Regions from separate parts of the Pseudomonas sp. GB2N2 genome, predicted to be linked through region 2. Evidence: riboswitches for the same ligand, from Rfam matches in the RefSeq annotation. Region 2 holds a riboswitch; the other holds the start of a gene.

Region 1 (4,410 bases), 2.4 Mb from region 2:
TATCAAAAAGCCGTTGGTGAAGGTCGCTGGCAACAGGCGAAACAGTTCTGCCTGCTGGATTACCCGATCACTGAACTGGAAGGCAAAACCCTCGGCATGCTCGGTCATGGCGAACTGGGTGGCGCGGTTGCCCGCCTGGCCGAAGCCTTCGGCATGCGTGTGCTGCTCGGGCAGATTCCGGGGCGCCCTGCCCGCCCGGACCGCTTGCCGCTGGATGAACTGCTGCCACAGATCGATGCGCTGACCCTGCACTGCCCGCTCAACGAACACACCCGTCACTTCATCGGCGCCCGCGAACTGGCGTCGATGAAACCCGGTGCTTTCGTGGTCAATACGGCACGCGGCGGCCTGATCGACGAACAGGCGCTGGCCGATGCCTTGCGCAGCGGTCACCTCGGCGGTGCGGCCACGGATGTGTTGAGCGTCGAACCACCGACCGCCGGCAACCCATTGCTCACCCCTGACATTCCACGCCTGATCGTCACACCGCACAACGCCTGGGGCAGTCGCGAGGCGCGGCAGCGAATCGTCGGCCAACTGACCGAAAACGCGCAGGGATACTTCAGCGGTAAGGCGCTGCGAGTCGTCAGTTGATAGACTGCGGCACTTTTTTTCAGAGAGCAGAACATGGATCCGCGCAGTGAAGTACTGCTCCGTCAGCCTGAGTTGTTTCAGGGTTCGGTGCTGCTGGCCGGCTTGCCCGCCGATGATTTGCTCAGTCGTCTGCCCAACGCTCACGGCTGGTGCTGGCACGCCGGTGACCAGGCCACGCTGGACGCTCGCTTCGCCGAGCACAGCCATTTTGGCGTGACGGCGCCTGAGCGCGAGTTCGACGCCGCGGTGGTGTTTCTGCCCAAGTCCAAGGACCTTACCGATTACATTCTCAATGCCCTCGCCTCGCGCCTGGCCGGGCGCGAGCTGTACCTGGTGGGGGAAAAACGCAGCGGCATCGAAGGCGCGGCCAAACAGCTAAGCCCATTCGGCAAGCCGCGCAAGCTCGACAGCGCGCGTCATTGCCAGCTCTGGCTGGTCACGGTGGCCAATGCGCCAGCAGCCAAATCCCTGGAAAGCCTGGCGCAGACTTATGAATTGCCACTGGCCGAAGGTCCACTGAAAGTCATCAGCCTGCCGGGCGTGTTCAGTCACGGTCGGCTGGATCGTGGCAGCGCATTGTTGCTGGAGCATCTGGATAAATTGCCGAGTGGTCACTTGCTGGACTTCGGCTGTGGCGCGGGTGTGTTAGGCGCCGCGGTCAAGCGTCGCTATCCGCACAATCAGGTCACGTTGCTCGATGTGGACGCATTCGCAGCGGCCAGCAGTCGCTTGACGCTGGCGGCCAATGGTCTGGAAGCGGACGTGATTACCGGTGACGGAATCGACGCGGCACCGATGGGTTTGAGCGCGATTTTGAGCAACCCGCCCTTCCATGTCGGCGTGCACACGGACTATCTCGCTACTGAGAACTTGCTGCGAAAAGCAGCGAAACATTTGAAAAACGGCGGCGAACTACGGCTAGTTGCCAACAGCTTCCTCAAGTATCAACCGCTGATCGAAGAGCATTTGGGCGTGTGTGCGGTCAAGGCTGAAGGGCAGGGTTTCAGAATCTATCGAGCCAAACGCGGCTAGCACTTCATTTTAAAAAGAGGCTTGCCCAATCGGATTTGCCTAGGCAGAATCCGCTCCGTCCTAGGGGAGTAGTCTCCCACGAGCGCCATGCTCGTCCGGCATACGTCAACATACTTGGTCCTCAGACCATGGCGTATGCGACCCAAGCGTCCGCATCAGACGGATCGCCAGGGTTTGACAAGACCTATGACACGAACACCTTACCCGGGGCGGGAAGGCTGTACGTGTCATAGCCGTGTCGACCCGCCCCTTAGGAAAACCCTGATGCTGGATTCACTTCTCGTTCCCACCGCAATCGTTGCCTTGGCCGAAATCGGCGACAAGACGCAACTGCTCGCGCTCATTCTCGCTGCCCGTTTCCGCAAACCGTGGCCGATCATCGCCGGCATCGTCGCCGCCACCCTGGCCAACCACGCGGCAGCCGGAGTGGTTGGCGCCTGGGTCGGCAGTTTCTTCTCGAATGCGATGTTGCACTGGATTCTCGCCGCGAGTTTCACCGCGACCGCGTTGTGGACCCTGGTGCCGGACAAGCTGGATGACGACGAAGCCAGCACTGCCCGCAAGTACGGACCGTTCCTGACGACGCTGATCGCGTTTTTCCTCGCGGAAATGGGCGACAAAACCCAAGTCGCCACGGTGATGCTCGCTGCGCAGTACCCGGAATTGTGGCTGGTGATCATCGGCACCACCGTCGGCATGTTGATTGCCAACGTGCCCGTTGTTCTTGCGGGTAATTTTGCGGCGGATAAGTTGCCATTGACGTTGATTCGTCGACTGGCGGCGTCGGCGTTCTTCATCCTGGCGATTGTCGCGGTGTACAAGGCGATGCAGAGCAGCGGGTGGGTTTAGAGCAGCTATAAGCGGCAAGCTACAGGCTCCAAGCAGCGCAAATCTGCTTTGAGCTTCGAGCTTGCCGCTTGCCGCTTATTGCTTGCTGCTGTTGTAAAGCGGCATCACCTTCGGAATCGCTGCCTGCAACGAAGCAATCCGACTGGTCGACGCCGGGTGCGTGCTCATGAACTCCGGTGGAGAACCTTCCGAGGCCTTGCTCATCTTGTTCCACAGGGTGATTGCAGCGTTCGGGTTGTAACCGGCGCGGGCCGCCAGTTCCAGACCGATCAGGTCGGCTTCGTTTTCATTGGCTCGGCTGTTGGGCAGTGTCATGCCGTAGTTGGCCACGGTGTCCGCCAAAGCCAGGCTGTCCTGGCCGAGGCCGAACAAAGCACCGGCGCCCTGCTTGGCCATTTCGATGCCGTACGCCTTGGACATGGCTTCGCGACCGTGCTCGCGCAAGGCGTGGGCGATTTCATGGCCCATGACCGCGGCGATTTCATCGTCGGTGAGTTTCAGGCTGTCGATCAGCCCGGTATAGAAAATGATCTTGCCCCCAGGCCCGCAGTTGGCGTTGAGCTCGTCGCTCTTGATCAGGTTGACCTCCCATTTCCACTGGGCCGAGTCCGGACGGAAAACCGGCGCCTGGGCAATCAGCCGATCGGCAATCGCCTGCACACGCTTGGCCTCGGCACTGGTCTTGTCCAGCACGCCTTTGGTGCTCGCCTCGCCCACAGTCTTTTGATAGGACTGGGCGTACATCTGGTTGACCTCGTCCGTGGACAACATGCTGAACATGTACTGCTTGCGCTCCACGCCCACGGCACCGCCGCTGGTAGTGTTGACCGACTGACAACCGGCGAGCAGCAAACCTGCGCTCAGCGCACACACAACCAAAGTCTTGTTCATCTGGAAACTCCCTGAAAACATGCCGCGTATCCTAGGCGTGGAATTGTATCCACGCCAGATACAACAGATGTGTAGACGCACATTTCAGACAAAGCTCTCAGCGCTGCAAGAAAAAATTCACATACCCACCGCCGCCACGGCCGGTAACCGCTCGCAATGATTCAATTGCGACATCAACCGCTCCAAAACCACCATTTCGCCTTGCCTCGCTCATGGACCTCGAACGCCTTGCCGATACACCAGCGCAGACGTCCTCTTGCGTGCGGAGCACCCATGAAATTCAAGTCGATCCAGTTTTCCGTGGCAGCCCTCGCCGGCGCCATCGTTTTAAGTGTCGTGGCAGCACTGGTGCTGTACGCGCTGTTTTCCGGCGCGCGCACGCAAGACATGGTTCAGGAGCGGACCCAGGCGCAATTCGAGCAAGTCATCGAACAGCGCCTGACGTCACTGGCGCAAACCCAGGTCAGCCAGATCCAGCGCGAACTCGAAGCACCGCTGCTGATTGCCGGCGGACTGGTCCGAATCAACGCGTTGATCGGCACGCCGGGGCCCGACGGCCAGCCGCAGTTGAGCCTGAGCCGTGAGCAGTTGATCAGCCTGATCAAGGAAAACGTCGCCAAGAACCCGAAAATCCTCGGCACTTACATTGGCTGGGAGAAAAACGCTCTCGACCATAACGACGCGGCGTACGTCGACACCAAGGTCGTGGGCATCGACGCCAGCAATGGTCGCTTCCTGCCGTGGTGGTTCCGCAACGAAGACGGCAGCCTGGGCCTGGATAAACTGGTGGACGTCGACGACCAGAAAACCCTGTCCACTGGCGTGCGCGCCAGCGAGTATTACCTGTGCTCGAAAGAAACCAAAAAATCCTGCGTGATCGATCCGGCGCCCTACAAGGTCGGCGACAAGATCGTCATGCTCGCCTCCTTTATTGAACCGATCATGCTCAACGGCCAGTTCCAGGGCATCGTCGGCGCCGACCTGTCGGTGAACTTCATCCAGGAAATGCTCCTGGGCGCGAACCAGAAACTGTACAACGGCTCG
Region 2 (4,410 bases):
CGCAGAAACGCTTGCGCGAAGGCAAGTCGATTGCGCTGATTGCCGATGAAGTCGGCTACGAAAGCCCCTCGGCACTGGCCCGGGCGTTTCGTCGCAAGACCGGCGTCAGTCCGCGGGAGTGGGGGCAGGGGGGGAAGGTTCGATAGTCGACGCCGAATGGTCATCTGTAGGCGCGAGCCCGCGCGCGATGGACGACAACGATAACGCGTGCTGTCCGGATGAACGAGTTGTCTTGGCATTTTTCGCGAGCAGGCTCGCTCCTACAAGGGATCCCGGGAGCATCAGGCGAAGTATCCAGCCTCTCCTATACTTGCGCTCTGAAAGTTTCCCGACCCTGCACAGCGAGGAGAACCAACATGACCGTTCGTATTGGCGACGAAGCACCGGATTTCACCGTCGAAAGCACCGAAGGCACGCTGCATTTCCACGAATGGATTGGCGACCAGTGGGCCATCCTGTTTTCGCACCCGAAAGATTTCACCCCGGTGTGCACCACTGAGCTCGGTTACATGGCAGGGCTCAAGCCCGAATTCGACAAACGCAACACCAAGATCGTCGGGCTCAGCGTCGATCCTGTGTCCAACCATGCAAGCTGGGCCAAAGACATCGAAGAAACCCAGGGCCATGCGGTCAACTACCCAATGATCGGTGACGAAAACCTGGTAGTGGCGAAGCTCTACGACATGATTCACCCCAACGCCAGCGGCGGCGCGCGCACTGCCGTGGATAACGCCACGGTGCGTTCGGTGTTCATCATCGGCCCGGACAAAAAGATCAAGGCCATGCTGATCTACCCGATGAGCGCCGGGCGCAACTTCGATGAGGTGCTGCGCTTGCTCGATGCGATTCAACTAAACGCCAAGCACACCGTCGCCACTCCGGTGAACTGGCGTCCGGGGCAGGACGTGATCATTCCGACGTCGGTCTCCGACGAAGATGCGAAAAAGAAATACCCGGACGGCTTCAAAACGGTGAAACCTTACCTGCGCACAGTGGCGCAGCCGAAGTAGGCGTCAGTTGATCATCCCGTCTTCCATCACGACGCCCTGGGCGCGCATCGCTTTGATCAGCTCGGCGCGTGTGCCGGGCAGGTTGAGCATGGTTTTCGCCCGCCATGCCGTCCTTGCGCATCAGCCAGTTGGGCAGGTCCGCCAGTTGCGCGTTGTTCAACGCCGGTTGCGACATGCCCGGCACGCGCACGAGAAACTCGCGACCGGCCGGCACCTTGAGGAAATTGCCGACAAACCCGGCCATGCGTGGGGTGTCATTGGCGGCGGAGCCCATGCCATTGCCGCTGACCTTGGACGAAAAGAACATCATCGATGTCGGCGCCCCGCGCACGGTGGGTGTGGTTCTGCGCTACGACATGTAAAACCCCGGAGACGGGGAAGCCGATTCCCCGCGTGCGGCTTCAGGCAGCCCTGTCAATTTGATGTTTTTTTCACACGCGTCAGGCTACAGTGGCGGCCCTTGTTGGGGAGTAGCCTGCTCTTTGATCCCGGTCACAGAGCGTTCGCGTCAACATTCTCGGCTGCATGCCGTGGTGCGAACACCTTCGGGTTGGCGAGACCAACGATGCATCCATGCCTATAGTCGGGCGTGTGGTTGCGTCGTTGACTCATAGCCCGGCTGGACGTTTAACCGTGAATCCCATTCCCCTCATTTTTCTCGCCTTGGCCATGTCCACGGACGCTTTTGCAGCGGCCATCGGCAAGGGCGCCAGCCTGCATAAACCGCGCTTTGTCGAAGCTCTGCGCACGGGCCTGATCTTCGGTGTCATTGAAGCCATCACCCCGTTGATCGGCTGGGGCATCGGCCAGGTGGCCACGCAATACGTTGAGCGCTGGGATCACTGGATCGCCTTTACGCTGCTGCTCGTGCTGGGCCTGCACATGATTCACAACGGGATCAAGCACGAGGCCGAGGAAGAAAAGCCTGACCAGCACTCGTTCTTCATACTCGCCGTCACCGCTTTCGCTACCAGCATCGATGCGTTGGCGGTGGGTGTGGGCCTGGCCTTTGTCAACGTGAACATTCTGGTCGCAGCCGCCGCTATCGGCCTGGCCACCACCGTGATGGTGACCGTCGGGGTCATGCTCGGACGCGTACTGGGAACCGCCGTGGGCAAGCGTGCTGAAATCATCGGCGGCGTAGTGCTGATGCTGGTCGGGTCGACAATTCTTTACGAGCATTTGTCGGCCGTGTGAGGGGGTTTTAGAATCCGCTCTCTCTACTCAAGGAATCAACACGCATGGAAACCCACTTTTCTCAAATCAGCGAACGTTTGAACAATCGCCGATTTACCGTGGCGAACAACAGCCAAGGACTGTCCGGTGCAGGCACGGTGTTTCATTACCATGTCGATGGAAATGGCATTTCGAGCACTTACCAAGGCGGGCGGATTCGCACAGGTCATCAAGTCGGGCGCGCAACAGGCCCCGAAACCATCGAGCTGCTCTTTCACTGTTTGACGCTGGATGGCGAGATTCTGGCCGGTTGGTCCCGTGGCACGGTGGGCGTCGATCACGCCGGACGAACCACCCTGGCCTTTGTATGGGGTTGGTTGTCCGGCGCGACTGGAGGCGGAGAGTCGAGCTACGTCGAGCTCATCGATTATTCCGCAGAATAGAAAAATTCAGCGCGGCGGCGACGCAAAGCCACAGCAGGTAAGGCAACAGGATCAAGCCGGTTACGGTGTCCAACTGCAGCGCCATCACCACCATCACAGCGACCACCACCCAGAGCAGCGAGAGGATCACCATTGCAGCGAGCACGCGGTGGGCGCCAAAAAACACCGGTGTCCACAGCGTGTTCAGGGCAATCTGCGCCGCCCACAAGGCCAACACTGTCTGGCTCCCCGGTATCAGGGTCAGACGGTAGCCGGCCCAGGCAATCAGCAGGTAGATCGTCGTCCAGGCAACGGGAAACAGCCAGTTGGGCGGAGTGAAGCCGGGCTTGACCAGTGCTTCGTACCATTGGCCCGGTTTGAACAGGATGCCGGTCGTCGCCGCCGCACCGCAGGCGATGAGGAAAATAAGGAAGGTCATCAGGAGTCCTTGCTGAGATCAGCTGTCCGGTTTTGAAAAGCCACGATGGGCGCTTGAGCAATGGACCTATGGCAGGCGCGAAGAGATCCAGCGCGGTGTTTTCAACTTCAAAGCGCCTCACCGTTATCCAGAGATCTAGCGCCTCAAAGGCCTGAAGAATTCACGGATCTCTTCAGCCAGAATTTCTGGCTGCTCCAGCGCTGCGAAATGGCCTCCTCGTGGCATGTGTTCCCAACGGTGGACATCGAACACACGTTCAACCCAGCTGCGGGGTGGCATCGGCAGCTCTTTTGGAAATAACGCCACGCCCAACGGCGTTTTCACTCGCTCGTTGACGTCGAAAATCAGCGGATTCTGTCGGTTTTCCTTGTACAGCCTCAAGGTCGCTTGAATGCTTGCGCTGAACCAGTACAGCGCGATGTCGCTGAGCAGGGTGTCAAACGGCACCACGTGCTCAAGATCGTCAGGATGATCGACCCACGCGTGAAATTTCTCGACGATCCATGCAGCGAGACCCGCCGGCGAATCCGTCAGTGCGAACGCCAGGGTTTGCGGTTTCGTACTGTGCAACGCCGCATAGGCACCTTCGGTTGCCGCAAATTGAGTGCCTCGATTCAGAAAATCCTGCTCTTCCTCGCTCAATGCGCTTTGGTCTCCCGCACAAGTTGGTTTGAAGCTGCCTGGGATGTAGTTGAGATGCACGCCGGTGAGATGGGCGCTGTGGTGACGCGCAAGCCACATTGACACGCCGGCACCGATATCGCCGCCTTGGGCGCCAAACCGGTCGTAGCCCAATTGCCCCATCAGCGCTGCCCACAGGTCGGCAATCTGCCTCGAACTGATGCCGGCCTTGGTCGGGGCGGGCGAACAGCCGTAGCCGGGTAGGGAGGGCACGACTACGTCAAAGGCATCGGCGGCGTCACCGCCATAGTTCGCCGGGTCCGTGAGCAGGGGCAGCAACCGTTCCATCTCCAGGAACGAGCCGGGCCAGCCGTGGGTGATGATCAGCGGCATGGGCTTGGGCCCAATCCCGCGCTGGTGCAGGAAGTGGATCGTCTGGCCGTCGATTTCGGTCAGGAATTGCGGCAACTGATTGATTCGCCGTTCTTGGCTTCGCCAATCGAATTGATCGCTCCAATACTCCAGAAGGCGCTGGAGAAAGAGCGTATCGGTACCGTCCTCCCAACGGCCGGGGGCCAGGGTGTCGGGTAAGCGTGAAGCGCGCAGGCGTCGCTGAAGGTCGTCCAGCTGCTCGTGGGTAATGGCTAGCTTGAAAGGGCGGATGGACATGACGATTCCTTGCGCGATGAGATGCTCAGGGTAGGGCACTGTTTGGCGATCACACAATAATAAAAGCGCCCTT

The links. Region 2 has a riboswitch for manganese ahead of mntP (manganese efflux pump MntP). Riboswitches for the same ligand answer to the same signal wherever they lie in the genome.
Region 1: another riboswitch for manganese. It lies ahead of ACYZT4_RS25755 (TMEM165/GDT1 family protein); the one in region 2 lies ahead of mntP (manganese efflux pump MntP).

What each region holds. Positions count from the first base shown of each region.
Region 1 covers NZ_CM142701.1:5,535,129-5,539,538, reverse strand. Annotated here, with positions in the region: gene ACYZT4_RS25765 (2-hydroxyacid dehydrogenase) at 1-594, shown strand, start outside; gene ACYZT4_RS25760 (methyltransferase) at 628-1,626, shown strand; yybP-ykoY riboswitch at 1,677-1,802, shown strand; gene ACYZT4_RS25755 (TMEM165/GDT1 family protein) at 1,891-2,475, shown strand; gene ACYZT4_RS25750 (M48 family metallopeptidase) at 2,551-3,366, opposite strand; gene ACYZT4_RS25745 (methyl-accepting chemotaxis protein) at 3,640-4,410, shown strand, end outside.
Region 2 covers NZ_CM142701.1:2,109,264-2,113,673, reverse strand. Annotated here, with positions in the region: gene ACYZT4_RS09570 (AraC family transcriptional regulator) at 1-146, shown strand, start outside; gene ACYZT4_RS09565 (peroxiredoxin) at 357-1,010, shown strand; partial or broken gene ACYZT4_RS09560 (cytochrome C) at 1,014-1,293, opposite strand; yybP-ykoY riboswitch at 1,469-1,638, shown strand; gene mntP (manganese efflux pump MntP) at 1,644-2,207, shown strand; gene ACYZT4_RS09550 (hypothetical protein) at 2,252-2,629, shown strand; gene tspO (tryptophan-rich sensory protein TspO) at 2,607-3,047, opposite strand; gene ACYZT4_RS09540 (epoxide hydrolase family protein) at 3,183-4,410, opposite strand, start outside; partial or broken gene ACYZT4_RS09535 (hypothetical protein) at 4,405-4,410, shown strand, end outside.